4 regions of the Methylocaldum gracile genome follow, and region 4 is predicted to be linked to each of the others. Evidence: riboswitches for the same ligand, from Rfam matches in the RefSeq annotation. Region 4 holds a riboswitch; each other region holds the start of a gene.

Region 1 (7,833 bases), 2.6 Mb from region 4:
CAGGCCCGTCGAAGGACTTAATCAGAGCTTCCTTAAGTGGCATCTTACGATTCCAGTTCGGCAGCCGTCGCAGGTCGGCAATCCTTTGCCGACAAACGCGATCGACGTGCAAAGCGGCGGCTCGGAGATCAGCCTGATCCAAAATGGCGAGATCTGCGCCTTGATTCAGCAGCGTGCCTGATTTTTCTTGGCCGCCATCACGCTGGTCAAACCGGCGAGTCCGGAGGCCAAGAGCCACACGGCCGCGGGCAAAGGCACCGGGGCCGGTTCGCCGCCGGACAGAACCGCGCCGATGGTCACGCGGATCGCGTTCAGATCGATCCAGGCCTCACCCTGACTGCCCACCGGAACGGCCCCCAGCATCGTCGTCAAGAGGACGTCCAGTTCTTCGCTCCGGGCAATCGACTGCTCGAACAGCGTGGTCCAGCTGCCCGCCTTTTCGCCGCCGCTGCCGCCGAGGCGGAAGGATTTTTCACCCGAGTCGCGGAACAGTTCGTCGTTGGTAAAGTCGTCGAGCCGGAGCCGACTGCTGGCCGAAACGCTGCTGTTCTTTCCGGCGAGTGCGTAGTCGCCGCCCTCCGCCAGGTGAAACTGATTGATCAGAAATCCGTCCTTGGCGATGACCTGAAATTCCATGGTTTCCCTTAGGCGCTGGGAAGCCGAGGCGGCAGAACGATCGGAAAAGGCGAAGCTCAGGGTATCGCCGTCGATGGACGGTGTCCCGAAGTAATCCAGGTCCTCGTCCGCAAACTGGAAATAAACCGATTGGCCTTCCAGCAGGGCGGCCTGCGCGGCAGCCCCGCTGAAAAAGATAAAAATGCCTGTGATTGCACCGATAAATGTCTTCATGAGCAGTGACTCCTTACAGTCAGTTTAAAACGCAACGAAAAACCCGAATTCCAAACATTCCCTCGTATCTCTCGTCCTACAAAAGCGGCGACCCTATACGTCTGCGAAAGGCGCGTAGAGGTATGACGGGCGACGATGCCCGGATTTCCACACTCCAATTCCACCCATCCCTGCCTGGTTTATCGATTCGGCGAGATAACCAAGATAAGGCTGTTTCCGAACGACCTTTGATACCCCCCAAAATGCTCTGACAAGCCTCGATATACCGTTCTTATCCCAAACGGCCTCTCCGCTGGCGCCCAAGCTTCGGCTTGGGCGCCCCGCCCGAGAAGCTCCCGCTTCTCAACGTCGGTTCCCAAACGGGAGTTTGGGAACCAGCACACACCCAGTGCAGGTCGCTTCAGTCGTACACCCTCAACCGACAGCACGCTTTCTATGCCTTTGGGTTCCAGGGCGTCGCTCGATGATTTCCGGCGCTTTCATGCCGAAAAGGTCAACGACAAAAAAATCTTTCAGTTTTTGTTTATTAAATCGAAGTTCTGTGAAGATTTTGTTAAGGGTCTGTGACATTTTGAGAAATTTCGATGGCGGCCTATTGGTGGTTCGGAATGTGGTCGCTCTTGGCCCCGGCGGACGGCTCCGGGACCGATGGCGAACCAGAACATGCGAGAGGGCGTATACGGCGTTTTCGTAACAGGCGGCGTGAGCTGCTTGCTGAATAGCTATCCGACGCCGATCCGCGTTTAGGTGAAAAGTCTCCCGTCGGGTTCGGATGTCTGGGGATTTAGCAGCAAACTCTGAGCCAAGGACTCGTGTTTCGCTGAATCAATGGGATAGGATGAAAATCTACGGTGGGCGTAAAATTCGCTGACGCCAGGAAAATACCCCAGGCGCACCGTTTCAGGTATTTTTCCAAATCGCTTTCAATCAGGAATTGTTTTGTAGGGCGGGTTAGGCCGCGAGGCCGTAACCCGCCGAACGGCCTCGGATCGGTGGGTTACGCTTCGCTAACCCACCCTACGATAATGTTCGCTTGAATGTTGAATGGATTTACAAGGCGTCTGAAGCGATCCGTTCGTCGCCGGGAAGAGACATCCCCTCCGGCAGGCGAATTTTCCTGTTTGGTGTAGCGTCTCCAGTAAGTCGGGAAGGGATTCCCGACCTACTCGCCAGTGCCCGTACAGTAGGTATGAAAACGTTCTAGCTCGCCTTCTCGAACACACGGCCTTGCACCGCGTCGAACCCGAGGCCAAAAAGCAGATCGGCCTCGTCCTCCCGTTCCACGCCGGTGGCGGCAACGCGGATACCCAACTCTCGTGCGTATTGGCATAGCGCCTTGAGCAGGGCCTGATTGCCGGCGTCATCGAATATCCGGCGGCAGAGAGCCCCTTCCACCTTTACCCAATCCGGCATCAATTCGTTTAACCAGGCCAGTGCGCCGGGATAGGGCATGAAGCGATCCAGCACGAACCGAAAACCGTCTCTCCTGAGCTCGCTAACGGACTCGGCCGCTTGCGGGGCTAAAATCAGCCGATTCAAGGGGACTTCTATGGCCAGATTTGATCGAGCGGGCACTTTATGTCTAAAAGATTGAGCGAATCCCGGCTGCATGATGGTGGCCACCGACAAATTGACGGACCACGCCGCTTCGGGTTTTTCCGCCATCGCTTCCTGAAGGCGCGCGACGACAAGTTTGTCCAGCATCGGAGCCAGATCGGTTTCCTCGGCAATGTGCGCCAAGGCGCCTGCGGAAAGCCGTAATCCGTTTTCCGTCACGATGCGCGCGAACACCTCGTAATGCTCGGGTGCCGAAGCGTTCCGGCACATAAGCGGCTGCCGCTCCAGTTCCACTTGACCGTTGTCCAAAGCCTGCCGCAGCAATGCGAGCCGGCCGCTCCCGCCCGGCGTCGGATCTGCCTCCGCAATCCGAAAGCTCCCGCTGGACCCCATCTGCGCGTCGCGCAGCGCAGCGTCCGCCCGGGCAAGAAGTGCCGTGCTGCTATCGCCGGAAGAGAGGGCCGCCCCGATATGGACGGTGCAGGACGAAGCGATTCCGGTCTCGAGCAAAGCCATCACCGTCGATTGGGCGAGGTGATGGGTCAGATCGTTCAGGCAATCGGCATCGGCGTGCTCCAACAGCACGGCAAACTGCGCGCCGTCTATTCGCGCCGCCGAGCCGTGCGTCTTTTCGGCGACAGCTTCCACAACATCGGCGAGAAATTTGACGACAAGATCTCCCGTATCGCGTCCGAATCGGCGATTGCATTCCGCCAGTCCGGTGAGCTGAAGGATGGCAATGGCGTGCTGCGTTCCGGATATTGCCAGGGCCGCGTCCAGCGATGCGAGAAAATACGCGCGATTGAAAAGACCGGTTTGCCGGTCGTGGTGGAGATCCCGCTGTAGTTTCTCGATGGTTTCCATCTTCGCGTTCAGCATGCGCCGCACCGCTTCCGACATACGGTTGAACGCCGAGCCGATATGATGCAGTTCGCGAATACGGGGCAGCTCCGCCAAAGGCTCGAACTTGCCTTCGCCGATGCGAAGCGCCAGATTTTCCAGCCGGTCCAGCGGACGCAACGCCTTTTGCAGCAGCCATACCGACAGCAGCGCGGAGATCAGCCAGAAACCCAGAGTCCAGCCCAGGATGGACCAGGTCATCTGCCAAAGTTGGCTATATCCGAAACCGGGATGGCTGGCCACGTCGACCACGGCTGAAAGTTTCCAGCCGGCCATCGATTCGGCCCGACCCGCGGGAGCGTCGAACGGCACGCGGCTGATGAACCACTCGGGAGCGCCGTCCACTTTCAAGGGGAGTTCCCGCTCCACGACGGATTCGCCGTTGGGGCGGATCACGGCGATACGCCGGTAGTAGCCGCTATCGTAGAGAGCGTCCACCGCATTGGCCACCGCCGCGGTGTCGTTGCTCGCCAGCGCGGGCGATAGTTCCAGCGCCAGAGTGGTTGCCGTTTCTTGCGCATGAGCGTGCAACTGGCGTTGCAGAAAACCGTGGGTATTCACCAGGCCGGTGGCGAAAAGAGCCAGCCCCAGCAGCAGAAACAGCAGACCGAGCATCAGGACCAGCAGGGTTTTCAGGCTCATCGTCTTCATCGAATCGCTCCCGTCTTTTCGTGGTGCATGCGCGCCAACAGATCGTTCCAGTGGCGTATGTCGGACGCTTCACCCAGTTTGCCATGCTGCCCGCGCTGCTTGGCCGACCACAACCCCTCCGCATTGAAGCTCATGGTCGGCGCTAGATCGGTCCGCGCGGCGGCCGGCCGGATATCGCCGATCAGATTGTCCAAAATCAGCGGTTCGGATTCCGGGGCGGGATAGTAGGCCAGGACCATGTGCGGCTCCATGCGGCTCAGCCGTGGCCGCCAGACCCGGACATAAGTGACCCGCAATCGGTCGGGAGCCACTCCTGCCGCTCGAAGGGTGAAATATTTGGCCAGGGCGAAATCCTCGCAGTCGCCGCCGTTGGCGGCCAGGAGTTCCACCGGAGTCGCCCAGTAGTCGCGGCGCGCCCATTGGTCAGGGTCGGAGATATTGGGCAGGCGGTTGAAGAAATCGTTGACTCGCGCCAGCTTCTCGTGCTCGCCGGCACTGCCCAGATGCAGAACCAGGTCGCGCCACGCCGACAGACGTTCGACGGCCGCCGATCCATAGCGCTGGCCGACCAGTTCCAAGGTTCGTGCATTGGGGAGCAGGTCCATTTCGACGCCTGCCACGGCAAGGACCGCAAAAGCGGCGCTCCATATCAATAAGCGTTTCAAGAGCTAAGGGGGTTGATTTGAAGGAAGCGTATCTTGCCCCATCTCGGCGAAATTTCGCCACCTTATATTCCGGTGCTCGATCGTTTTTCACCGCAGTATAGCGGTGCGGCTTGGGAAACCGCCCCGTACCTCTAAGTGCCTATCTCAGTAGGCCGTTCGCCCTGAGCCGAGTCGAAGAGTTTTTGAACCTACTGGGATAGGCTCTAAATGTAGGCCGAAACGAGCGGCCGTAGGTCGGCAATCCCTTGCCGACGCAGGCGTTCGGATGCAGGCCCGGCTAAGCGTCAGCGCTTGATGGCAAACGGTCGCTGCTATACAGGTCAGCGGACCGCCATTCCGGTATGGATTTTCGCTGGCTCCCAAGCTTCCGCCTGGGAGCTATACCCGAGCAGCTCGAGCTTCTCGAAACATCATTCGAATCGAGAAGCGGGAGCTTCTCAACGTCGGTTCCCAAACGGGAGTTCGGGAACCAGCCTAACGACGGAGGCATGCCGGATCAATCGGTTGCAGGCCGGCTGGCACCGAACCGCGGAGTAGGTCGGGAATCCCTTCCAATCGCAAACGGTCGCTTTAGCCGCGACCCTTCCAATCGCAAACGGACCTTTAGTCGGTCCCTTCCAATCGCAAACGGTCGCTTTAATCGCGACCCTTCCCGACGGGATTTGTCGGCAAAGGATTGCCGACCCACCGCCCCGATGCGTCGGGCAAGGCGCTCGGAAGAAGTCAGGTCCGGCGGTGCCCTTCCTCGATTCCCCCGCCTTCATGTTGCGAATCCGTAAAGTCGTTCAGCGAAAAAGCTACAGCCGGGGCAGCTCGCAATCATCTGCGACTTAAAGTTTTGAAAAAAAACACAGCACGCAAATGTAATCCAAAACAAAGACTTAGTTGATGCGCGGGAGCCGTGCGTTGAGTTTTTTCAAAAAATTTCATCGGTGTCACACAAACTTAACTTGGTTGTAAAAAAGCGACATTAAAGTCTGTCTCGCCTTCAAAGGGACGGAAGAAAACCGCAGTGCGGTTCAAGTTGCGGCCGGGGAGCAGGAGCCCGGTCCAGGAGGGTTGCTAGGACAAAGCCACACTCGTCGCGAGGCGGGGCCGGAAAGCCACGGGTCTTGATTTCAAGACAGCCGGGTTGCCACACAAGCGTTGATGGCAACCCGGCTTTTTTTGTTTTCGGTGCCTGAAAAACGGCACAAAAAAGCCGGTCGCCGAAAAGCGACCGGCTGAAAACAGCCCTGCAGATTGACCTTGGGGAGATGTCTGCAAGGTATTTTCAACCGCGATTTTAGACGAGGCATGGAAATGAACAAACTGAAAGCGATTACCGCCGGCGTGATGCTGGCTTTGGGCGCCACCGGCGCGGAAGCGTCCATTAACAGCGGCCTGTATCCGAACGTGGGCGAATTGTTCGTGTCGATTTTCGATCCCGACGCGAACGGCGGCCTGGGGCGCACCTACTTCCGCGATCTCGACGTTCCCCTCACTGACGTGCTGAACGCCGGTTCGAATTGGACTTTCAACGTCAATCTGGCCGCGGACGCCAATTATGCCGGCTTCGCCGGTCAGACCGATCTTCAGTACAACATCGCCGCCGTGTACACCCTCGACGAGGGTTTCGCCAATATCGATCAATGGGGCTTTTTGGCCACCGGGTCTTCGTTCAACGGCGGCTTCGGTAACGTACTCGGCACCAATAGCATCATTCAGAACTATATCAGCAAGCTGAACACCGCTCTGGGCGACAACGTGTCGGGCGTCGTGGATAACGGACTGCCGCAGTCCTGGGACGACGGTAACTGGGGTCCGTTGATGGGTGCTTCTCCCAGCGTGTTTGCTTCCACGGCCGGCGGCGTCGACCTGGCAACGCTTTTCTTCCACGTGACCAATAACACCGGCGACGACAGCGACGGCATCGTCAATCAGATTGCCGGGCGCTGGCTGCTGTCGAGCAACGGCACCCTGGAATTCGGCCCGGCCGGCACCTCTCCGGTACCGGTTCCCGCGGCGATCTATCTGCTGGGCTCCGCTCTGGCCGGCTTGACCCTGGTCAGCCGCCGCGGCCAGAAAGCGTAATCTCCCAAATATCCTTAACGGAGAAAATTCGATGAAATTCAATCGTTTGTCTGTCGCCATGGCGGCAACGGCGCTGCTCGGCGCCGGCGAAGCCTTCGCTCTCGCTCCCGGCGCGGCCGTGGATATCGAAATCTGGGCATCCGGCGCCACGGCGCAGGACAAGGGCGTGGAAGCGCTTTTTTCCGAACTGTGCGTGGCCGGATCTCTGGACATCTACCGCGACAACGCCAACGCATCCAAGCCGGGAGCGCAGCACTCGGCCTATTTCTGCACTCTCGACTCCACCAAGGTGACCGGTCTCAGCACCGTCAACCCGAACGTGTTGTTCCACAAACGTTCGCAGGGCGGCTCGGCGCAGGGCGTAACGCCCCTGATCCTCGATCAGGCGATCACGCACATGCAGATCAATAACGGCAACTGCAGCAAGACCGGCCCTGACACATTCTATCGCTGTACGCTCGCCAATGCGGGCGACACCATTCTGCACGAGTCCGATCTGGGCGTCAGCGACGTCAACCCGGATTTGTTCCGTGGTCCTAACGCGCCCATCGAGGGCGGCGTGAAGCAGCCGGATGTCACAGCCAGCCAGGTTTCCAGCTTGCTGGACGTGACCCCGGCCGCGGGCCTGGTGTTCGGCATCCCGGTGACGCTCTCTCTCTATACCGCCCTGCAGGACGCGCAGATGGACCAGGGCCGGCTCCCCGCCGGTTGCGTGCTGGGGGATGACAGCAATCCCGATTGCATGCCCAGTCTCAGCTCCGAACAGGTCGCTTCGCTGCTGGCCGGCAAGGTGCAGAACTGGAATCGATTCAAGGTTCAGGTCGGTGGCGCTTCCTCTGACTTCTTCACCAGCTATTCCGGCGGCATGGGCCTGACCGACAACAAGGTGGCTGTCTGCCGCCGCGTCGACGGTTCCGGCACCCAGGCGCAAGCCAACGCGGTATTCCTGAACAATCCGTGCATGAGTGGTGCGGTGCCTCCGGTGTCCGGCAGCAATGCCTTGAGCGGACCGATCGTCCCCTCGACCAACCTCGCCCTGAACGGCATCGGCCAGTCGGGTTCCGGAGACGTGGACAACTGCCTGGCCGATTTCAACGATGGCACCAACACCGGCGGCGGCAATTCCGGCAACAGCAAG
Region 2 (7,833 bases), 450 kb from region 4:
TCGGCCATATGATGGACCAGGCCGACAGCTTGATGGCGGGGTATCGCTACATGTACAGCAATCAGGCGGGGGATATGCTGCACGGCACCAGCAGGGTCGGCAGTCAAACGCTGATCGGCAGCGCCTGCGGCAACTCGGGATGTCTCTCCCGGCCGAAAGACATGACCATGCACATGCACATGCTGGACATCATGTATGCGCCGACCGACTGGCTGAACCTGATGCTGATGCCCCAGCTCGTCGACATGGAGATGGAGTCGAAGCCGTTGCCGGGGGCTCCGGAAGACGACGAGCACGGCGGCGGGCACAGCAGCGACGGATTCGGCGATACCTTGATGGTGGCATTGATCAAGCTGTTCGACGTGTCCGGGCACCGCCTCAATCTGGGACTGGGGGTCAGCGCGCCCACGGGCGATGTCGACATGACCGTGGATGGCGGGGCTACGGAGGACGGTGAATTACAGGATTACAGTATGCAACTCGGCAGCGGCACCTGGGATTTCAAACCCAGCCTGACCTATACCGGACAGGCGGACAAGTGGTTCTGGGGCGCGCAGGTGAGCGGCACCAAGCGGCTCGAAGGCAGAAACAAGTCGGGTTATGCCCTGGGCGACGTATTTCAGACCACCGCCTGGGGCGGCTACAGCCTGACGAACTGGCTGTCGGCTTCGGTGCGCGGCGTTTACACCGTTCAAGGTTCTATCCGTGGCGAATTCAACCGCGAGCATTCGACCACCGCGCCGGTGGACTTCCCGTCCAACTACGGCGGACGCTATTGGGATGTGGGGCTGGGTCTCAATCTTTCAGTACCCAGCGGCGATTTCGCCGGCCACAATCTCAGCGTCGAGTGGTTGCAACCGGTGTCGGACGATGTCAACGGTTATCAGCTGGAGCGTACCGGGACACTGGCCGTTACCTGGAATTATGCGTTTTGATGGGCCGGGTTGGTTTCGGGATCGATTTACGGCCTGTGGGAGCGGATTTTAGCCCGCGATAGTTCGTAGGTCGGCAATCCGTTGCCGACAAACCCCTGTGCCAAGCTGGGGCGTCGGGAAAGGATTCCCGACCTACTACTCTGTGTATAGCAACTATGTGGGCTCGGCACACTGGTTCCCAAACTCCGGTTTTATGGTTCCCAAGCAAGAGCTTGGGAACCAGCAGTAGTAGCGTATAGGATGTGCTGACGAAGGAAGCGCATTACTTAGCAACCCTTCCGGAATGGCCTTGAATTCGAACGACCTGAAATATTTTCGCTTTGCCTTCAAGGCAATGGGTACGCCATGCGAAATCCAGCTTTTTGCCGAGACTCGTGCAGAGGCAAGACGGATTTCGGAGCTGGCCATTGCCGATGTGCGCCGCCTGGAGGCGCGCTATTCGCGCTATCGCAACGACAGCCTGCTGTCCGCCATCAACAGGGTCGCCGCCGAGGGTGGCCAGGTTGCGGTGGATGACGAAACGGCGGGTTTGCTGAATTATGCGGCGACCTGTTACGAACAGAGCGACGGGCTTTTCGACATCACCTCCGGCATTTTGCGGCGTGCCTGGCGCTTCGAACAAGGCAAACTGCCGGACGACGCGCAAGTGCGCGGTCTGCTCGAGCAGGTCGGCTGGCACAAGCTGAGGTGGGAACCGCCGGTGCTCGAATTTCCGGTAGCCGGCATGGAGCTCGATTTCGGTGGCATCGTCAAGGAGTATGCCGTCGACAGGGCCGCGGCGCTGTGCCGGGACGCGGGCGTTCGACACGGCGTGATCAATCTGGGCGGCGACATCAAGTTGATCGGCTCGCGGGCGGATGGTAGTCCGTGGCGAGTCGGAATTTCTCACCCGCGCCAAAAAGGCTCGATGATCAAGACCCTGGCGTTGCGCGAAGGCGCGGTCGCGAGCAGCGGGGACTACGAACGCTGCATCGTCGTGGACGGTATCCGATACGGTCATGTGCTGAATCCCAAAAGCGGCTGGCCGGTACGCCATCTCGCCGCCGTCAGCGTGGTGGGGGACTTCTGCGTGGTCGCCGGCAGCGCTTCGACCATCGCCATGCTCAAGGAGGAAAACGGTCCGGCCTGGCTGGACGCCATGGGCTTGCCGCATCTCTGGATCGACGTCGAGGGCAACGTGGGCGGCTCTCTGGCGGAATCGGCAGCTTATTCCAAATCGCGTTCAATCCGGAATTGATTTTCGTAGGGTGGGTGAGGCCGCAAGGCCGTAACCCACCGAGCGGCCTCGGACCTGTCCTGAGCCAAGTCGAAGGGTCGGTGGGTTACGCTGAGCCGAGGGGCTATCCCACCATCGATGGGTTTCGCTTCGCTCTACCCATCCTACGATGAATGTTCATTCGCATGCCGAATGGAATTATTCGTGGGTCGGCAATCCTTTGCCGACTTCGCTTGGCTGTCAACCCGTTACGTCGGGAAAGGATTCCCGACGTAACGAGGCCGCATCATTGCAATCGGCTCCCCCCTCGCCCGACTTCCTCCTCATGCGCGATATGCCGCTGAATGCTGGGGCATATACCTCATTTCCCGGATTCCGGCCTATTTGTAAAGCCTTGGAAGCACCGTAGTGCCTCGATTTGGACACTGGCACGACACTTGTTAAGTATCGGTTGCGCTTAGCTTGCACTTCTTACTCCATTCGGCATGCGAATGAACGTTGCGTAGGGTAGGTTACGGCCACCCTTCGAAAATCAATTCCGGATTGGAAGGGATTTGGAATTACACCGTTTTGCGGCGCGAACGGCTGAAGCGAAGGGGTATGAGCAATGCGGGTTAACGGCGTGGTATCTCAACTTCCAACTTGCAGGGATTCATATGAAACAAACCAGATTGGCCAGGGCGATCGCAATGGCGGTTGCCGGCTCGGCCCTTTCTTTAGGGGTTGTTGCCGAGGCATCGGCACACACGATGTACAACACCTACAACGCCGGAACGCCCGCTACCGATGGGGGAACCGACGGCTGGGTCTATGGCGGTATAAACAATCCGACCTATCCGACGGTATCGCCGGGTTGGGTCGGAACCGCTAGCCCGACGACGCTGCCGTTCGGTTACACCGGTTCTTCGGCGTTGAACTGGGCGGCCGAACTCCATAACGCGGGTGATTCGCTGGAAATTTCCAGGGCAGATGCGCAAGCGAGATATGGCGTTGCAGCGGATATCGATACTGCCAGGGGCGCCTGGCTCGACGCGGGAGCAACCCCTCAGGGCTGGTCGCACACCACCGATATCGGGTTGTTGATGTCGCACAGCGATGCTTATGTCACGCTGAATCTCTCCGCCGTCAATTCGGAAATTGCCAACTTCGGGATTACGGTATTTACCGGTATGGACACCGGTACCGGCTATGAGAACCATCAGGCATGGAATAGCCCGATTCAAGGCTTAGATTTCACCGCGAGCGATCCGTTCGGCACCACCGGCGTAACTTATTTGACCCACGATTCAACCGTCGACGGGGTCAACGGTCTGACCTTCCTGGCGGAGGCCGGTCAGATTTATTCCATTTATCTGGGCGGTAGCGGCGGAGCCAATTGGAATCAAAACAAGGATCTTTACGTCTTGAACATCACGTCTTCTCCGGTTCCGATACCGGCCGCCATTTGGCTGTTCGGCAGTGCTTTGGCCGGGATGGGATTCGTCGGGCGGCACAGACACAAGGCCGTCGCCGCATGATGCGGGACAAGGCGGTCGAGCTTGCCTTCGAGGCTGGGCGCACCATGTGGCATGCGCCGGTGTCGGCGATATCCGGCCGTTTCATCGCCTCGGCCTCAGCCGATCGCCGCTTTGAAACGGTGTAGTGAAAGAGCTGGCTGACCCTCCGGATGATTTGGGTCGCCACATGCTGGAATACCCGCACTACAAACATGGGATATCCCGCAGCTTCCGTTAGGTTCGTCATAGAAATAGCGCTATATCAACGGTTTACCTCAGGCGCGCTTATTGCTCTTGGGGTATCGGCCGGTTCGACCGAATTCCGGTTCGAACGCGCTTTGTGCTACGGAAAACCCGAAAACCATTGCCGGGGAAGGGGAGCGTAGACCGTAGCAGGGCGGAGTCCCTTTTGCACCTGCCACTCCCGCCGCGAGGCGGGTTCGGAAAGCCACGGGTCTTGTGAATTTGATCCCAAGACGGCCGGGCCGCCTCCCTCGGTGATGGGGAGATCGGAGCGCCTTCCGCTTTTGACGGGAGCGCTGCGGACATCGCTGCCTATGTGAAAACAAAGACCAACTCCATAGAACAGCACGAGGTAATTTCCTATGTCCAAAAACAAAAACAAACTGACCAAAGCGGTGGCCATGGCCCTCGCCGGTACCGTCTTGTCCGTAGGCGCCGTTTCCGGCGCCCAGGCGCATACGATGTACAACACCTTCACCACCACTGAGCTGTCCGCCACCGACGGCTGGAACTATGGGGGTATAGGCAATCCGACCTATCCGACGGTATCGCCGGGTTGGGTCGGAACCGCCAGTGCCACCACGCTGCCTTTCGGCTATGCCGGTACGTCTCATCTGAACTGGGCGGCCGAGCTTCACTCGGCGGGCAACACGCTCGAAATCTCGAAAGCAGATGCAGTAACGCGTTACGGCTTCGCCGCGGAAATCGATACCGGCGCCGGGGCCTGGCAGGACGCAGGCGTCAATGGCAGCGGAGTTCCGACAGCCAACGGGCCGACCGGCTGGAGACATCAGACCGATATTGGCTTGATCAAGGCCGAAGAAACTATGTGGGTAACACTGAATCCCGTGGTGGTTACGGGAACCGGCTACGACATTCAGAACTTTGGCATCACCGTCTTCACCGGCATGGACTCCGGTACTGGCAGTTACTCTCATCACGGCTCCTGGAACTGCCCCGGATGCACACCCGCGAAACCTTACGAAGCCGATAACCCGTTCGGCACCGTAGGACTGAGCTACTTGACTCACGATGGCACCGTCGACGGTGTAGACGGTTTGACCTTTCTGGCCCTGGCCGGTCAGGTTTATTCCATCTACCTGGGCGGCGCCGGCGTGGGGAACTGGAGTCAGAACATCGCGGAGTACAGCTTGAATATCAGCACCGCACCGGTTCCGGTCCCCGCGGCGGTTTGGCTGTTCGGCAGCGCCCTCGCGAGTTTGGTCACGCTGGGACAGCGCCGCAAGAACGTCATGGCCGTTCCCGCCTGAAACAAGACCTCGACGTATGTACACGCCTTCCTTTCCGCGCTCTAAGCGGGGAACTTTTGTGTGGAATCACCCATGAGACTGCGTGATTTGCCACGTCGGTGGCGTTTGCATGCGATTTATCTGTTTGATTAGCAATGATTATTTAGTGGCATATTTATTGTTTCAGCAAAGGCCGGGTCCGCCGCTTAGGGGGCTCGTAAAAAGACGCGATACACACGGATTCGCAAGGAATCGGCTGGCAGGGATCGCCCGAGGGATCTTTGTCGGGATGGACCGCCGTTAGGTCTGTCCGAATCGCCACACCCGCCGCGAGGCGGGGCCGGAAAGCTTCGGGTCTCGATGCTATGGAGTATTCGAGACGGCCGAGCCGCCTCCTAGTGTGATGGGGAGGACCGCGGCGCAGCTCCATTGGGTACGGTGAAGCGCCGCGGACATCACTGTTAACGAGCTTTTGGACGACCACTAACAGTGACGAGGACGAATCATAGTATGAAAACCACGGCAACAATACTGGCCCTCGCGGGAATGCTCGGGGGAACATTGGTCGCTGCGCCCGAGGCTCACGCGCACGCCACGTTCAACATCGCCGGTTACGGCGACGGCACCGGCGGCAGCATCAACGGCGCCGACGGAATGCCGGGCACCGACGCGAGCGGCGTTTGGACCAACGGCGGTGTCGGCTATACCGGGAGTTTGCCCGTCATGTGGTATGCGGGCATGCACAGCGCGGCGGCGGCCGGCCGCACCATCGAGACCGGCACGCCCACATCCACCAACGGCAGCAGCCTGCAGCGGCAGATTGCCAACTATAACAACAATAACGATCCCGACCTTCCCACGGATCGAATGCTGCGGGTCGGCGGCCTTTCCTGGTCCGATCCCGACAACGGCGGACAGGGTTGGGGCCACGGAGCGGACTTCGGCCTGATCCATTGGTCCTGCGGCGGCAGCGCCCAGGGCTGCGTGGATGCCGGAATATCGCAATTCAAAATCACTCTGGCGGACGACCTTGCCGACGGCGGCGCCAACCTCAAACTCGGCTACGCGCTTTACGGCGGCTGGGATACCGGTGCCGGCGCTTCTAGGCACGATACCTTCTTTACCGATCCGACCCCGGTAAACAATCCGCTGGGCTCCGACGATCTCACCCTGCTCGGTTGGGGCGTGGCATCCTCGGTCGGCGAGACCTTGTCGCAGGTATTCGACCTCGACACCACTTATGGGGGCGAATACACGATCATCATAGGCGCCTTGGGCGGCGTAGCCGGCAATTATCAATTGACAGTCCAGCCGGTTCCGATTCCCGCTGCCGTATGGCTGTTCGGCAGTGCCTTGGTTGGCGTATTTACCATCGGCCGCCGGACTTCGAAACCGACTCCGGCATAACTTGGCAACCAGAGAGGCAAGAGTGCCCGGGTGGAACGATCTCCCGGGCTCATCCGATCGATCTGGCCATAGAGCATTGATATGTCCCGGCTCATCCGAACACGGCAGACGCGTGCTCAAAGCGATGCCGGAGGCCTTGGGGTTGATGACCGGTTTCGGCGGGTGCCGTAACCATTCGTTTAACAATAATTTCAACGTAGTGACAGGGTCGTCCAATGCGGGCGGTGTCCGACACCTCCTCGCGACCAAGGTTTCGCAACGGCCGAGCAAGGCTCAGCGGTTCGCGCGTTGGTCGTCCGTAGGAGTGGGATCGCCGTCTGTATAGCTACGTTCTTCCAATAAATCCGATCCTGGTACGAGTCCGTGAATAAAAATACGTTTCCACTTTTGGCGGCGCTGGCGCTCATGCTTGGGGGTACGGTCGCCTACCTGCTGCTTACCGATACCGAAGTTTCCAAGTCGGAGCTGGTCACAGGCCACGGCGATGTCGAAACCCTGAAGAACGCGTACAGCCGCTGGAAAACCGCTTATGAAGCTGACGGCGGCGATCGTTTTCTGACCATCCCGCTCGGTTATTCGAAAGCCTTATCCGGAGAATTCAGCCGGGCGCAGGGACGCATGCGGCTCGACCTGCTGGAGGGATGGGTGACGGTCGAAGTCAGCGGACTCGATGCGGGAGGCTACGAGGTTTGGCTGGTCGATAATAAAACCGGCTGGCACAAGGCGGGTGGACAGGAGAAGGCCAACGCCATGCAGAGGCTCGGCCGTCTCGAACCGAACAGTGAAGGGAAACGGATCTTGAAGACCCGTCTCGACGGCTTGGCCATGAGCGGATTCACTTTGGATCTGATTGCCGTTACCCGAGAGAAACGAAATCCCGAAGAGGGGGGCGTGCTGTTCGGTACTCCGGGTTTCATGCAGAGGCTTTATTACGGCGACAAGCCTTGGACCGTGACCCGTGTGGGTAGCTGGCCGAATCTTCCCCGACAGGATACCGGCTTCGCGGCGAAGCCGTTCGAATTCATGCTGCCCAAGCTCGCTCATGCAGATGCCAAAAAGCGGAACGATCTCGATGCGGTTCTCGGCGCGGAGATTGCCCGAGGGCGGGAGATTTTTCTGAATGAAACCTTCGGCGGCAACGGACGCACCTGCGCCACCTGCCATCGGCCGGACAACAATCACACCATCGACCCGAAATACATCGTCAAGCTTCCGAAGGACGATCCCCTGTTCGTGGCCGAATACGACCCTGCGCTCAAGGACTTGGAAAAGCCGCAATTGCTGCG
Region 3 (7,833 bases), 1.3 Mb from region 4:
ACCATGGGCAGAAACCGGGTTTTCCGAGTTTCCGTCGATGGATAGGGCGAGGTATCCATGCCTCACTCGGCTGCGCACCGAGGACGGGTACACGACAAGGTCAGCTTGCGGGCATCGAGCGCGTCGATCGTACCGTTCTTGTCGATATCGCGGGGATCGTCCGGACCGGACGCGGATTGATTCCGCACGGCGAGGATCAGGTCGATATCCAGGCGATCGATATCCCCGTCGCCGTCCAGATCGCCGGCCAGCGGGGTCGTTTCGCACGAATCGGGAATATGATCGGCATCGGCGTCACCGGCCCGGCCTTGTTCGATATCCAGAACGTCCGACACGCCGTTTTCGTTGCAGTCCGGAAACACGTTCAGATAGTACACGTCCTGCTCGCCGTTGAAGGTTGCGGTATAGGCAACGCTTGCGCCGTCCCTCCTGGAAACCAGGGTCGAATAGTCCCCTATCTTTTGGGAAGCGTGCGGATAGCCGATCGTGGTATCGAAAGGCTGGCTGACCGGAACGTTTTTGCTCCACGTTGCGCCGCCGTCCCATGAATACGCGTAATACAACCGCGAAACGTTATAGCTGCCGCTATCGCGCGTGTCGTACCAAACGGCGTCGATGCGCGAGTTCGGAGCTACCCCCATCATGCCGAACCATTGCCACGAATCTTTATTGGGTTCGTCGTCGTTGACCCTGATCGGCGCCGACCAGGTCTCGCCGCCGTCGCTGCTTCGGACGAATTTGATGTCCAGATTGTCTTCGCCGGGCGGATCCACCGTCGCCAACACATAGACCTTGCCGCGCAACGGCCCGTTGGATCGGTCGACGTCGACTTGAACGTCGCCTATGGGACCGTACCGATTCGGATTGTTTCGAAAATTGAATAAAGGAGCGGGACCGCCGATATCCAGGATCTGCGTCGTAAAGGTGGGTATCGAATCCGGATCTCGCGCGTCCAAGGACTTCGAGAAAATGTGCTGGTAGTGGTTTCGATTCTGGGTCTCTTCGTCCCATTCACTGGGTTCGAGCCGTCCGGCGATATACAACTCGCCTTCCGGCCCCACCGCCATGGTGCCGAAACTCGGGTTACCGGGAATCCCCACCGGCAGTTCGAAGCTCGCTCCGCCGTCGATGGAACGGGTGAAACAGTAGTCATCGCCGGTTTCGCGCCAGTTGACGTAGACATGGCCATCGCCGATTCCGCCGCTACGGTCTACCGCGAGCTGGCCTTTGTCGCCGCCTCGTCCGTGGGCGAATACCGGTTCTTGCCAACTGCGCCCGCCGTCGGTCGACTTGATGACTTGAATGTCTTCGATATAGATGCCTTGCTCGTCGAAACGCAGACTCTGAAAGTAAAAGTTCCCCTGAGCATCCACATCGATGACCGGATTGCTTCGGCCTTGTCCAGGCGTCAACGATCCCGGAAAGGTCCAGCTGGAACCGCCATCCTGGCTATGCGCCCAGCCGCCTTGGCGAAAGGAGGACTGCACGGAGTCGAACTGACGCCAGGCGATGACGATGTTGCCGGGGTCCAGCGGATTGATCGCCATGGTGGGCTCGTTGGCCGCATCGCCGGTAATGTTTTGACCGGCCGCGTCGACGTTGACCTGGATGCTGATGTAAGGACCAAAAGCGGAATGCGTCGCTGCGGCGTCGGCGCATGCGAACGCCAGTATCCATCCGGACCACACCGCGGCATGCCGTCCCGGATGTGGATTGCGTAAACCGGACCGTATCATGCGCGGTAACTCCGGGATCTGCCGAACAGGCCGAATCCGGCGAGACCCGATACGAACAGCCACACCGCGGCCGGAACCGGTACCACGGTGGTTTGAAAACTGAAATCGCCGACGATCGCGCCCACGGTGCCGCCAAAATGCTCCCATCCCGGCCCGACCCCGAGTTCGCCCGACAGGGTGAACGAATTCGGGTCGAGCCCCATCGCCACGTTGAACAAGTTGAAGGATTCCGACCGGAAAGAATAATGGTTATAGAGCGTCCAGCCGGAGCGTCCGGTCTCGGCATCGATGTTGGCCGCGTCGAATTCCAGGGTGTAGTCTCCGGAGACGATGCGGTTGCTCGGCGATCCGGTATCGATCCGGAAACGGCTGACGCCGCCAAGACCGATCGCGCCGGTGACGCTGCCCGCGAAATCGCCCGGATCGAACGTCAACGTGGTCGGCTTGGTTCTCCGGCCGACCGGGACGTCGACGGTAGCGCCGTTGACGGCGAATTCGAGACCCGTGGCCGGGATTTCGCCGACGCCCGGCACTATATGATCTTCCAAAATTTGCGCGTTGTTGCGCACCGCCGCGGCTTGTGCATCGAAAAATTCCTCCAGATATATGGAAGGCGCATCGGTCGCGTCCAAGGAGACGGCGGCGGCCAGCGCATCCCGGTCCAGGTTCATGATCAATGCGCCGCCGGAAACGGTGGCGGCGGTCGCCGTTGCCGGAAGGAATGCCAACCATGCGGCTAGAAATGTCAAACAGGGTGCAAGAGTTTTGCCGAATCGCGAGAGTCGGTGGCGTGTAGTCATGAGGATAAGTCCGTAACAGGTCGAAGGTGGGAGCGTTTATCCGGCCGATTGGCCGGATAAACGCGATAGACGGCTCCCCGGGCGGCTCGGCAGCCCGGGTCGACGGCCTCTATTCGGCGATCAAGCGGATAAAGCCGCCTGGACCGACTTTCGGCGGGCGCCGGCCAGCAGGCTTAACAAGCCGCTGCCGAACAGCCAGACCGCTGCCGGCACCGGAACCACGGCAGGCGAAACCAGAGTGAAGGTAGCGGCTTTACCGGCGGAGTTCGAGCCGTCGCCGCCGAACAGGAAAGCGGTCATATTGGGTGACCACCAGAGTTCCCCGGTCATGAGCAATTCATCGCCATTGGTGGTAACGCTGATGTTGCGGGCATCGTAAGTGGACGTTCTGAAGCTCGTGTTGTTCCACAAGGTCCAGCCGCTGTTGACGCCGTCATTTCGACTCGCGTTGTATTCGAAGGTGTAATCTCCGGACGTCAATGTACCCGTGAAACTGCCACGGGTCATCACGACACCGTTCAACCCGATCTGGCCGTTGGCGATAAAGGCGGACGAGTCGACCAAAGCATCCTGACTGGCGTCCCAGGTCAACGTGGTGGGCTTGTTGGCGCGGCCGCCGGCGCCCGTTGGAATTCCGGTGCCGGTCAGATCGGCGGGATTGACGACGTATTCGAGCGTTGACGGCGCGGGGTAGGTGTTGGTGGGCACCGTTATGATATCCGCAATGGTCGAGTAAGTATCGGCCACCGCCTTGGGAAAGAAGTTCGCGACATAATATTCGGTTAGCCCGCCAGGACCGATGGTTAGTCCTTCCAACAGGTTGTTCGGGTTGTCATAGGTAACGCTAAAAGTTCCCCCGTGCAACACACCGGCATCGGCCGAATTGGCCATGATCAGGGCAGCCGCTGCGAGAATGGTCTGTCGGATCTGCATTTTCTTGACCCCAAATTTTTGCATGGATTTTTTCCTGTGATTTGAAACATCGAGAGGTTGTGCGGCAGGCTCGAGAAATCCATAGCCCTTGAATAACTCTCACAGGAGAGGCGGCCCGGCCGTCTTGAATACCAAGACCCGCGGCTTTCCGAGTCCGCCTCGCGGCGGAGGTGGCGAAGGCGTCTCGTCCCTGAGACCGATATCATCCTGGGCCAACGGACAGGCATGCGCCCAACCGCCAGTCGTCGCTGATAAGAACCGCCGAAATGACAATGACAATAAGGCTCGAAAACTGGCGTTCTTATCGGGCAAGTCAAGCTGCTAAAGCAGATACCGTGCCAGTGAGCAGGGGTATTCCGAGACTAACAAGCTGTAATTTGAAAATACCGGGGAACGGTGGAAGCAAAGCGTAATTTACCTGGGAACACATGCCAATTTACAGGCATGTCACGGGAAAGAGGCAGCGAGTATCAGTGCATTAACAAATGTATCGTTAATGCGTAGGTATCCGGGTGCCCATGGCGGATATCAATGCGCGACATACCGCATTATGTGGGGAGCAGGTTAAATGCCGCAATTCAATGCGCATGACATCATCATAATCTGTTGTCTTATTTGACATTAATCGTCTGTCCTGTGAAATCCCGCAAGGCTTAAGGCATACAACGTAATTATTCGATGGCAATCGACAAATACACCAGGGATATTCGGGACAAACTGCGTGATTCATGCTTTTGCGGGAATATTTCCCGATATTTGTAATCCATGGACTACGTTCAGCGGACCATGGATTATTGGACTTCGTCTGGGCCGCCAAATCAGCATCATTTGCCGGCCGCACAAACGGTCGCTGCGTGCTTGAAGATACCTTGGTTTCTTCGGTTCTCGTGCCTATCCTTCAGGACGCAGTCCTTCATCCGATCTCTTGTAGGCGATGTATGCCAAGCGTCGTTGAGCCAGAGGATGGCGGCCGTAATGGGGTGAGACGGTCACCTCGAAACCGGCGCCGGCGAGAAGACGTTCGATTTGGGCGCCGTCCAAAACGCCGATCCGGTGCCGCTCCTCGGAACGGCGGTAGCCGTGGCCGCCTTTCCTGAACACGGTAATGTCCCGAATCAACAGGTTTTCTTGCGGCTGTTCGGATACTTCCACCAACACCGCCCAATCCGGCCCTTTGCGCCAGGAGCGATAGTGCATGGGTTCGCCGTCCGAGCGGACAAGGATGTCGAATGCGAAAACGCCGCCTTTCGGCAGACAGGAAGCGATGTTCCGGAACAAGCGGTCAAGGCGCGCTTCCGACGGCGCTCCGTCGGCACAATAGTTCAGGGCTTCGCCCAGGGCCGTGACCGCGGCGCAAGGGCGGAAGTCCACATCGTACAGCGATGCGGTCAGAAACTCTGCTTCGGGCGCTGTACGTCGGGCCAGTTCGATCATCGGCGCGGAAACATCGACGCCCAAAACCGAATATCCGTGCTCCAGCAGTTTCTTTGCCCAGGTTCCGCTTCCGCAACCCAGATCGATGATCAGGCCGGAATCGAGACCCGCGGCGCGGAACAGCGCCAGCAACTCATCGCCGGCGCCATCCACCAGATCGGGGAAGCCGACGTGATGAACATAGGCGAGATCTTCCTCATAGAACGGCATCATCGTTTCGAAGCATTTTTTCGACTGGAATTCCGCCAGCCCATGGGGCGGTCAAAGCCGGTCCATCCCGATGGGTTCGCCATTATCGGCACGGGTTTTGGTCAATCGCCGTTCCGCATCCGCTGCGGCGCTGTCCTTGCCCTGCTTTCGATACACCTCGGTCAGTGCCCAGAGCGCCCAGGCGTCATTCGGCGCTTCTCGGAGCGAAATATCGAGCTCCCGCTCCGCCCCCGCCAGATCGCCCTGGAGAAACCGCAGCGCGCCTACCGAACGGCGTACCGGGTAGTACCAGTAGGGCGGTTCCATGTAGGTCAGCTTTTCCTGAAGCGCCGCCGCCCTCTCGAAGGCGGCGACGGCGTTTCCGAGATCGCCTTCGGCCTGGGCGATGCGCGCCGAAAGCACGTCCTGGGCAATCCGAACGATGTCCGCCGCCGGGACGCCGGCTTCCGTCAATCCGGAAAAATCCGCCGTTTTGGCGATCCCGGTCAAGGCGTCGAGTTCGAGTCGTGCGTCCTGCGGCGCTCCCTTGGCCGCCGCCGCAACGCCACGGGTATAGCGCCACATGGCTTGTACGTACGGGAACTCCGAGCCCGGATCGGCCATTTTCAGGACCGTTTCGGGCGGACTGAACTGGGCGTGGGCGAAGTATGGCGCGGCCTTGACCGGTTGTACCCACGGCACCGCACGGACCGTCTCGTCGGACAGCACGCCGGCGAGTTTCTCCGCCGCCGCGAGAGCGGTTTTGCCGTCGCCCGCCATCTGCGCCGAAACCATCAGGAAATGAACGTTGTGCGGATAATAGCCTTGCGCGTAGATGCCCTTTGCGCCGGTCTCCTTCAAATATGCCTCGTCGACTTCGATGGCGGCGCGATTGGCTTCGAGAGCGTCCCGATAGCGGCCCAGCCGGTAGTAAAGGTGTCCCGGCATGTGGACCAGATGTCCCGCGCCCGGCATCAGACCGGCGAGGCGTTTCGCATAAGGTTCCGCCCGTTCGGGCCGGTCGGAAGCCTCCATCATATGGATGTAATAATGAATCGCGCCGGGATGGTCGGGGTTGTTCGCCAGCACCCGCTCCAGGACCTCTACGATTTCCGCCGTGCGCCCCTTGGGTTTGCGGCCTTGGTCAGCCCAGTAGTCCCAGGGCGCGAGATCCATCAGGCTTTCCGCGTACAACACGGCGATCTCGTCATCCTCGGGGAAACGCTGGGCGAGTTTGCCCATCGCCGTGGCGTAGGCTTGGTCCAGGCGCTTCCGGTCGGTCTTCGGATTCTTGTCGTAGCGTTTCGCGAGCGCCTCGATCAAGGCTTGCTCCTTGGGGCTCGCGTGCTTGGCAAGGGCTTTCGCCCGCTCGATCGCGGCCCAGGCCGGGCCGACCGCGGAAGGCTCCATCGGCGCATTGATATTCGGTCCCAACACCAAGGCTTCGCCCCAGAAACACATGGCGCACTGGGGATCGAGTTTCTGCGCCATGCGGAAGGCCCGTTGCGCCTCCAGATGGTTGAAGGCATAGGCCAATCTCAAACCCTGATCGAAATATTGCTGGGCGCGGGTGTTGCTCGTGGTGATCTTGTAGCTCAGCGTGCCGAGGTTGTCCCACAGGGGCGGTTCGCTATCGACGTAGACAGCCTGGGCGGCAGCCGTGTCCTTGGGATAATGCCCCGCTTCGGTGTGAACATGGCCCGTCGTTTCGGCGGCAAGTGCCGGTTGCGTGCCGATCAGCAGCGAGGCCAGCAGGCCGATGCCGATGGTATCGGAAAATTTCATGATCCCCTCCTCGTTAAGCTTAGGCTTGAATGCGTTCCGTCGAACGGGAAACGCGATTATCGTAAAAACGACCGTTCATTGCTTAGGCGTAAAAACCAAACTCTCGGGTTCCGGTTTGGTGATTTCCGCTCACTTTTGTTTGCCGTTATACCGAAGCGGTCACATTGTGGCAGTGAAATTGTAACAACGGCTTGCGCGAAAAGGCCTCGCTGAGCCAGAATAACCTTTCGACACGCTCTGAATATTTACTCGTACCCGATCCGATCCATGAATCTCCGTCACTTCGCCATTCGTCGCATCGTCGCCCTCGTGGTGGTCGTCGTCGTGCAAGTGGTGATGCGCGCGCCGTCGTGGGTTGGAGATGAGTAAGTAAACGACCTGATTCAACAACCCCCGCCGGCGCAAGCCGACGGGGGTTTCTTTTTTGGGGCCTCCGCCGGACTCCGGCTCTACCAAGGAGAACCCCATGACGATACTATCCGGCGCCCAACTCACCGTTCGCCTCCTCGAGCGGCAGGGCGTGCGCGTCGTTGCCGGCATTCCGGGCGGCGCGAATCTGCCGATCTACGATGCCTTGTCGAAATCCGCGCAAATCCGCCACGTCCTCGCCCGGCACGAACAGGGCGCGGGCTTCATTGCCCAAGGCATGGCGAGGGTCACCGGCGTTCCCGCGGTGTGCATGGCCTCGTCCGGACCCGGAGCGACCAATCTGCTGACCGCTATCGCCGATGCCAAGCTCGACTCGATCCCGCTGGTGGCGATCACCGGCCAGGTGCCGCGCGGGATGATCGGCACCGACGCCTTTCAGGAGGTCGACACCTACGGCCTGACGATTCCGATCACCAAGCACAATTTTCTGGTGGACTCGGCGGCGGAACTGCTCGAGGTGATGCCGAACGCCTTCCGCATCGCGGCTTCGGGACGTCCGGGGCCGGTGTTGATCGATATTCCCAAAG
Region 4 (7,833 bases):
GCGGCCAGCACCTTTTTACGCCGTCCATGGCCCTGTTCGGGATGCTCGTGTTCAGCCAGGCCGTGAGCTGGTTGTGGCGCTGGCTCAGGAGTTTCGCGAGCGACTATGCCATCGATACCCGTTGAACCGATACGACGACCTGAGGGTTTGTTCCCCGGAGAGTTATTCGTCGTCGCCTGGACCGAACAGCTCTCGGACCCGTCCGAATTGTTCGAGGAAGAACGGATGCTGGTCGATGGGGCCATAGCGAAACGCCGGAAGGAATTCGCCACCGGGCGCGTTCTGGCGCGGAAGGCGGTTCGACATCTCGGGGTCGAGCCGGCGCCGATTCTTCGGGACGAATCCGGCGCGCCGATCTGGGGACGGGATATCGTCGGCAGCATCAGCCATACGGAAGGCATGGTAGCGGCCGTGGCCACTCGGCTTCGGTTCGCTCGCGGAGTAGGGGTGGATGTGGAATGCCGGCAAAACCCGTTCCCCTGGCGTGCCATCGATTCCATCGCCTTGCCGGAAGAGCGCGCCTGGTTGGACTCGCTGCCGGACGGTTGTCGCGAGTTGGCCGCCTATGTCCTGTTTTCGGCCAAGGAAAGCGCCATCAAGTGCCTGTATACGGCCGCCGGTTCCTTGGCCCGGTTTAACGATCTGGCGGTGCGTATGGACTTCTCGAGCGGCGTTTTCGTGGTCGATCCGACTTATGGCTCCGCGCTGAACGAAGTGCGACTGGTCGGCCGTTTGGGTTGGAACGACACTCACATATTCACCGGAGTGTGGTGGCCGGCGCCAGACTACAATTCATGAAAGAAAGAGTTCGGTAAGGCCGATGAAAAGGAAACGAAGCATGATCCGCCCCGATCCGATATTGCAGAGCCGTCGGCGATTTCTCCGCCAGACCGGCGCTCTCGCGGTCGGAGCAGCCACGTTTCCCGCAATGTTCAGGGCAGCCCCAGCGGTTGCAAGCGCCTCGCCGTACGTCGCATGGGAGCAAACCGCAAAGGGAGATCTGACCGATTTGGAATACGTGGCGCTGTGCGGCACGTTGGCCGCGAATGCCCACAACACCCAACCCTGGGCCTTCAACCTGCTGGGCAATCGGATTGTTCTCTACGCCGATCTGGCGCGCCATCTCGGCCAGGCCGATCCCCGCCGCCGGCTCATGTTGATGGGCTTGGGCTGTGCCACGGAGAACATGGTCGTCGCGGCGGCTCAACTCGGTTATGCGGCGACCGTGTCCGATGCGGAGGCCGATGCGTTTCTGCAAAACGGGGGCCGCTGCGCGTCGCTCGAACTGGCGCGGCGCTCTGACTCAAATACCCATCCCTGGTTTCCGGCCATATTCCGCCGCCAAACCACCCGCTCCGAGTTCGAGCCATTGCCGATTTCCCGGAACGAGTTCACGGAAAGCCTCAATGAGTATGGCGAACTTCCCGGCACCCACCTCGCTTGGTACGGTGCCGCTCACGAACGGGAAGCCATCGTTCGGATCGCCGCCGATGCCGTGGCCGAGTTCGTGGCGAACGATGCGGCGTACCGAGATTCAATGTCGTGGTTCCGCCGTTCCAGACGGGAATGGGAAGCGAGCCGCGACGGGATTTCCATCTTCACCAGCGATGCCCCGTGGTTCGTGAAGGAGTGGGTGGAGTTCCTGTCCACCCCCGAGGATTTGGTGTCGTCCGAGTTCCGCCAAGGCGAGATCGATGTAGTGAAGCGGCTCGCCGAAGCCACGCCGCTTTGGAGCGTGGTCTGGAGCGAGCGGGATACGCCGGACGCCTGGTTGCAGGGCGGACGGCTGATAGAGCGGATTTACCTGGCGGCCGCTGCGCAGGGACTTGCAGTTCATCCTTTGGCGTACCCCACCGAATCGCCCGTAGGGTCGCCCGGTTTGGCGAAATCCCTCGGTCTTCCTTCAGGGGCGGTGCCGCTAATGCTGTTGCGCGTCGGCCTGGCTAGGCCTTTGGAGCGTTCCGTGCGCCGGTCACTTCAATCGGTACTTCGTTGATCAATGGTCTCAAAAGCAGGCGGTGTCATGCTAGATAAGATTCTTTCTCTCCGGAACTCTCCGATCCATACCCGTCATTTCATCAGCCGCATCCGGGAACTGCTCGACTCGGGATTGGACTCGGCAATCCATGAGCCGATGCGGACGCAGCACACGTTATTTCCTACCGCGGAGATTGACGTCGCCTTGCCCAAAGTGGGACGCGACATGATCAGCCAAGTAATTCCCCACCGCGGCGAAATGCTGTTGCTGGACTACATCGCCTGGGTCGACGACGCCTTCCGTCGCGGCCTTGCGGTCAAAAAAGTCAGGGAAGACGAGTTTTGGGTGGCCGGCCACTTCCCCGGGCATCCCATTATGCCCGGCGCGCTCATGCTCGAAGCCGGCGCGCAACTGGCCTTGTACTTGTCCAATCGGCGGTTGGCGGAACCTGCGGTCGGGCTGTTTCTGCGTATCGAGAACGCACGCTTCCGAAGCTCCGCCGCCCCCGGCGACCAATTGCTCATACTGTGCGAAAACGTCGATCAAGCCCGCAATATCTTCTATTACGACGTGCAGGGATTGATCGAGGATCGTATCGTCTTCGAGAGCCGAATCGTCGGCATGCTGTCCAAAGTGAAAAAGAAATAAGCGCTTGAGGCATCGAATAGCGGCTGCCGTTCAGAAACTCCGGATCGGATGATGGCTTCCGTCCGGATTCCGCGTCGACTGCCGCGGCTCGTATAGGCTGAACGGAGAGAGCGCAATCCGGCCCACCTTGACTAAACCCGCTTGGGCAACCCGCCAAACTTCACCTAACGAACGCTCCTCGGGAGCCGCGTATCCGCACGCCAGCGCCGGAAGGCGTCGGCATGATCAGGGCCGCTGTAGCGCTCTCGGAAACTCCGAAAACCCGCTCAACTGTCACGAGACCTAAACCGTTCAGTCACATTGATGGCACAAATGGCGTGTACGGTCTGTACTGGGCCGAATGGGCTCAACCCACCTTCACTAAACCAGAACAACAGGAGTGATAGATGCGTCCACGATTGATCATGATTGCCTGTGCGGCAATGACGGCAGTATTTCCCGGTCTCTTCGCCACCGCGTCGGCGTCCGATAATAGCCAAAGCGTGCAGTTGGGGCCTCGGCCGTTTTTCCTGGTTAACGATATGGAAGACGGCGAACTCAAAAACGAGCTTCGGAGATGTGCGAAAGGTCCCTTCAAAAAGACCGATTTCTCGATCGGTCACCGCGGCGCCGCTCTGCAATTTCCCGAACACACCAAGGAATCCTACGAAGCCGCGGCCCGCATGGGCGCCGGCATTCTGGAATGCGACGTGACCTTCACCAAGGATAAGGAATTGGTGTGTCGTCATGCGCAGAACGATCTTCACACGACTACGAATATCCTTGCCATCCCCGAGCTGGCCGCCAAGTGCACGAAGCCGTTCTCGCCGGCCACCTTCGATGCCAGCGGCAATCTCCTCACGCGCGCCACGGCGGAATGCCGCACCAGCGACATCACCCTGGCCGAGTTCAAAACCCTTCGCGGCAAGATGGATGCGTCAAACCCCCGCGCTAGAACCGTGGACGAATATCTCGGCGGCACGGCGAATTTCCGCACGGATCTCTACGCCGGCCCGACCAGCGGCACCCTGCTTACGCATAGGGAAAGCATCGAGCTTTTCAAGAAACTGGGCGTGAAGATGACTCCCGAACTGAAGAGCCCTAGCGTGGCCATGCCTTTCGACGGCTTTTCCCAGGAGGATTTCGCCCAGAAAATGATCGACGAGTATAAGGAAGCGCGCGTTTCCCCGAAAAAGGTCTTCCCTCAGTCTTTCAGCATCGACGACGTGCTCTATTGGGTCCGCTACGAACCCGCCTTCGGCAAGCAGGCCGTGTATCTGGACGATGCCGAAACGGTCGCCGATCTGCCCGATGCTGCCACCTTGGCAAGCTATAAGACCATGGGCATCAATATCGTGGCGCCGCCGACGTTTGCTTTGTTGGACCTGGACGCCGGCGGCAACATCGTGCCCTCGGAATACGCCAGGAACGCCAAGGCCGCGGACCTGGATATCATCACCTGGACACTGGAGCGCTCCGGAATTCTCGCCGACGGTAATAATGGGTTCTATTTTCAGACCATCGATTCCGCCATCAAACGCGAGGGCGACGTAATGAAAGTGCTCGACGTGCTGGCGAAGGATGTGGGTATTCGTGGCGTCTTCGCCGACTGGGCCGCGACGGTGACCTATTACGCCAACTGCAAGGGATTGTAAGGGGCGCTGTAAACCCGATCACCGAGCGAGCGGGAGCGAGAAATCGAAGCCTCCGGCGGGGTTTTGTTGCGTGAGGTCCCAAGCCTGCATAGTTCATGAAAGGAGGGTGGGCGGAATCGAAAAGCCCTTAAAATTCAACTGCTGACATTGAATTTTTGAGGAGATTCCGCCGTGATCCATGGTACCGGACAACGTGAACTGTTCGCGCACGTGGCGCGCCGCCGGATCGGCTCATCCCGGACTTCGACGCCGCCGATGATCTCGCGGCTCCCTGGCGCCAAGCAGCACAAACCCACTTTGCCGCCACCGAGGACAAACAACGGGTGTCGGCTAGCTCTTGTTGGAAGCCCTGCGCCGGAGGGGGCTCGCCGGCGCCGAACTGGCTCGCGCGCAGTGTTCGAGCCCGAGGGTGAAGTTCCTCAAGAGTTGTCGCGGACTTTTAGCGACGCTGCGTCATGAGGATGATAATTGCAGCACTGGCCTCGGCCGTTCCGGCTGGCGGTCGGCTCGAGGAACCGGACCGGGATAAGCGCCGGCCCGGTTGTGACGTTCGGCCGCGCCGTCTGCTTCCGCAGTCAGCGAAGCAGATTTGCACCGAATCCTCGCCCATTCACCAAATGGGCTTGCCATGCGAGGCTCACGCAGCCAATTTGCTGGAACGGCGAGAGATGACGCTCATGCCGGCCAAGGCACTAGCGAGCAGCCAGAAGGCCGCTGGAACCGGTACCGCCGTCAGCGTGAGCGATCCATCCGCCTGGTAGAGAATGCTCGTCGATGTAACCGGTATGCCGCCGACGGAAGAGATGGCGGGAGGTGCGGTGGGGTTTCTGACGAACAGGGAGAACAACGACTGGCCGCCGCCGATGGTATCGGGATCGTATACCGCCGAATCATAGAAACTGGTGTTTCCGACGAAGGTAAATTCGCTCGAGGTTACGCCAAGACCGGAAGGAAACTGGGTGCTTACCGTGACGACCCCGGTTCCGCCCGTCACCGATCCCTTAAGAATATTGGTGCCGTCCGTGATGCCCGTGTCACCGGTTACGTCGCGATTGACGGCGCTGTCGAAAAACAGGTCCAGCGAGCCACTCAACACCTGGAAGTTGATGGTCCACAGCCCGTTGCCCAGATTCTGCGCGTTCGTGACTTGTGTTTGGAAAGCCGACTGGGTGGTCAACTCGTAAGAGACGTTCAGTTTGGGGTTGCTCACCGTGGAGGTGCCCAACTGATGGTTGGTGACGTAAGACTGGTACACGCCTGAATAGATGTCTCCCACCGTAATTTGGGAGGGATTGGCGATCGTGTCCGGTACGAGCAATGCCAGACCGCCGTCGCCCGCCGCGAAGTCGTAAGTATCGAAGGGACCGACCGCTTCGCCGGCCGAACCGCCCACGACGGTGTAGTCCGCGGTACCCACCCAGTTCGGCAAGGTTGCCGCACCGGCAGTACTTGAGAATCCGACGCCCGTCAAAGCGAGCGCCGAAATGATCTTACTTGGTTTCATCCGAATTACCTTTTCACTGTGTTGACGTTGAACTCACAGTGATGTCCGTGATTCTGCCCACAGGTGGTGAGCGGTGCCACGGTCCTCCCCATCACTCGGGAGGCGGCCCGGCGATCTCGACAAACGCGAGACCCGTGGCTTTCCGGCCCCGCCTCACGGCGGGTGTGGCTCTTCGGCAAACACGTTCAGCTGGTCCTACAGCTTGACGTGACCGGTAACCGACCTAAGCCTCCTTGCTCATTTTTTCGAAATACCCGGTCAAATTAAGCCGAGACTGTTACACGTCAGTTAATGATTGGTTAAATCTATGTAATCAATTTATGACAAATGACTCGTCGGAGACCGATTAGGTGGATTCTGTCCAGTCTCCCTCTCCATGAGCCAGTGAGCCAGGCTCAAAAAAGTGGACACCATCAATCGCGTAAATCCGGTGATTGGTGGTGGAACGAGATGGCGAAATTACCGAGACAGCCGTTCAAGGCCGAGCTTCGTGCGCAGGTGATGAGATGAGCCAGCGAGGGGAAACCATTCGTGCTGGAAGCGGCGCGGCGGCAGCGGATGGCGATAGACCGAAGGCACTCTGCCGATACGCCAGGTCGAATCGGCGGATCAGGTCCCGCTTGGTCCCCGGCCTTGGTTCGGAGCCTGATCACGTTTCCGCCAGCCGTACCGGCCCACGTCCACACGAAGAGCCGAGCGAATTGGGACGGGTTAGCTTTGGCAACGGCTGGGATCAAAGCCTATCTTCGTAGACTTAGAGCGTTTTCATCTCGCTCGTACGGCAAAACAGGCTTGGCGGAAGTCGTTGGCGCCTTCGGCTCGGGTGAATGGATTCAAGCATTCGTAGGTCGGCAATCCTTTGCCGACAAACCCGTTGGCCCAACGGCTATCTTCGTAGACTGAGTGCGCCGATCGTACAACTTTTTCGGCATGCACTCCGCACCACCAGCCCCGAGATCCCGCTGGCGAACAGCCAAAAGGCGGCCGGTACGGGAACCGCGCTGGACTGAATGCTCAAGGACAGACCGGCATTGGCGGCGAGCGGCCCCGAGAGGCTGAAGAACAATCCTTGATTGGGTTCGGACGGATTGCCCAACACGCCCAGATCAATATTTCCGGCGTACAACGCCTGGAAATTGAGCGTCGCCAGCGTCAGCGTTTGGTTGGCCGGAGTGTTGGCAATGCCGGGGAAGGCCGATCCCGCCAAATCCAGTTTGACCAGGCCGCTGTCATCGCTGAAGGACGGCGAATACGTGACGCCGGTGAACTGAGCGGCGGTACCGTTCAGCACCGTGTCGAATCCGAACGCCAGCAATTCATCGGAAGCGTCCAACCCATCGAAGGGCTGAGTCAACGTTAAATCGATACTGAAGCTGTCGCCAACCAGCACGGGGGCATTCCCGACCAAATTGAGCGACACCACGGCCGAGTGGGAAGGGGCCACGGCCAATAGCCCCAGAATGGCAATTGCGAGGCGGGCTTTAAAAATCAACATCGTTTATCTCCAGTTAGGGGTAAAGGGCCGCCTCGTTGCAACGGGGCGGCCGATCGCTGTTTAAAGGCCTGCCTTGACACGATAGGCAGCGTAGTGGCCATACCAGCGCTGGTAGTCGGCATAGGTCACGCAGCCGACGCCGTCGTAGTTAGCCTCCGCCAAGTAGCCGGATTGGCCCGAACACTTGCCCAAGGCGGAGCGGAAGCGGTTCTGGTCCGCTACGTCGACGTCGCCGTCCTTGTCGAGATCGCCCGGCACCAGCACTTCCACCACGACCGGATCGTGGTCCGACGAACGATGCGGATCGGCACTGTAGAAGCTGGTGACCTGATCCGGCGTCTTGAAGTCGGTGTTGTAGTCGAGCGCGATTGGCTCGTCCGCGTTGATGTGCCATTCCGCGACGCCCTTGACCTGATAAGTGAGCGTCAAACTGGACAGGGCATGATCCAGATAGCCTGCTTCGCCGTCGAACACGTACGAATACGCGTCCTCGCCAAGGAAAGCCGCGACCTGATTGGTAAAGCCGTTCTGTTCCAGGGTCCGGATGGGATCTTCCTTGGCGTAGGCATTCAGA

Evidence for each region. Region 4 has a riboswitch for cyclic di-GMP ahead of pepA (flocculation-associated PEP-CTERM protein PepA). Riboswitches for the same ligand answer to the same signal wherever they lie in the genome.
Region 1: it holds a riboswitch for cyclic di-GMP, as region 4 does, so the genes downstream of both, ACWJJK_RS19320 (VPLPA-CTERM sorting domain-containing protein) here and pepA (flocculation-associated PEP-CTERM protein PepA) in region 4, are expected to answer to the same signal.
Region 2: it holds a riboswitch for cyclic di-GMP, as region 4 does, so the genes downstream of both, ACWJJK_RS09945 (hypothetical protein) here and pepA (flocculation-associated PEP-CTERM protein PepA) in region 4, are expected to answer to the same signal.
Region 3: it holds a riboswitch for cyclic di-GMP, as region 4 does, so the genes downstream of both, ACWJJK_RS02350 (hypothetical protein) here and pepA (flocculation-associated PEP-CTERM protein PepA) in region 4, are expected to answer to the same signal.

Annotation. Positions count from the first base shown of each region.
Region 1 is NZ_CM132196.1:4,362,476-4,370,308, reverse strand. Features, by position in the region: gene ACWJJK_RS19335 (VPLPA-CTERM sorting domain-containing protein) at 166-849, opposite strand; gene ACWJJK_RS19330 (EAL domain-containing protein) at 2,050-3,957, opposite strand; gene ACWJJK_RS19325 (transglutaminase-like cysteine peptidase) at 3,954-4,562, opposite strand; cyclic di-GMP riboswitch class I at 5,685-5,762, shown strand; gene ACWJJK_RS19320 (VPLPA-CTERM sorting domain-containing protein) at 5,925-6,695, shown strand; gene ACWJJK_RS19315 (hypothetical protein) at 6,727-7,833, shown strand, end outside.
Region 2 is NZ_CM132196.1:2,241,722-2,249,554, forward strand. Features, by position in the region: gene ACWJJK_RS09920 (DUF3570 domain-containing protein) at 1-935, shown strand, start outside; gene ACWJJK_RS09925 (FAD:protein FMN transferase) at 1,219-2,172, shown strand; gene ACWJJK_RS09930 (VPLPA-CTERM sorting domain-containing protein) at 2,808-3,668, shown strand; gene ACWJJK_RS09935 (hypothetical protein) at 3,665-3,793, shown strand; cyclic di-GMP riboswitch class I at 4,055-4,140, shown strand; gene ACWJJK_RS09940 (hypothetical protein) at 4,253-5,161, shown strand; cyclic di-GMP riboswitch class I at 5,448-5,536, shown strand; gene ACWJJK_RS09945 (hypothetical protein) at 5,651-6,547, shown strand; gene ACWJJK_RS09950 (hypothetical protein) at 6,911-7,833, shown strand, end outside.
Region 3 is NZ_CM132196.1:532,251-540,083, forward strand. Features, by position in the region: gene ACWJJK_RS02340 (hypothetical protein) at 63-1,736, opposite strand; gene ACWJJK_RS02345 (VPLPA-CTERM sorting domain-containing protein) at 1,733-2,536, opposite strand; gene ACWJJK_RS02350 (hypothetical protein) at 2,657-3,493, opposite strand; cyclic di-GMP riboswitch class I at 3,576-3,654, opposite strand; gene ACWJJK_RS02355 (class I SAM-dependent methyltransferase) at 4,361-5,116, opposite strand; gene ACWJJK_RS02360 (tetratricopeptide repeat protein) at 5,165-6,877, opposite strand; gene ilvB (acetolactate synthase large subunit) at 7,344-7,833, shown strand, end outside.
Region 4 is NZ_CM132196.1:1,795,344-1,803,176, forward strand. Features, by position in the region: gene ACWJJK_RS07840 (MFS transporter) at 1-125, shown strand, start outside; gene ACWJJK_RS07845 (4'-phosphopantetheinyl transferase family protein) at 106-798, shown strand; gene ACWJJK_RS07850 (Acg family FMN-binding oxidoreductase) at 839-1,996, shown strand; gene ACWJJK_RS07855 (3-hydroxyacyl-ACP dehydratase FabZ family protein) at 2,024-2,626, shown strand; gene ACWJJK_RS07860 (glycerophosphodiester phosphodiesterase family protein) at 3,013-4,260, shown strand; gene pepA (flocculation-associated PEP-CTERM protein PepA) at 4,898-5,764, opposite strand; cyclic di-GMP riboswitch class I at 5,863-5,943, opposite strand; gene ACWJJK_RS07870 (hypothetical protein) at 6,651-7,259, opposite strand; gene ACWJJK_RS07875 (ExeM/NucH family extracellular endonuclease) at 7,320-7,833, opposite strand, start outside.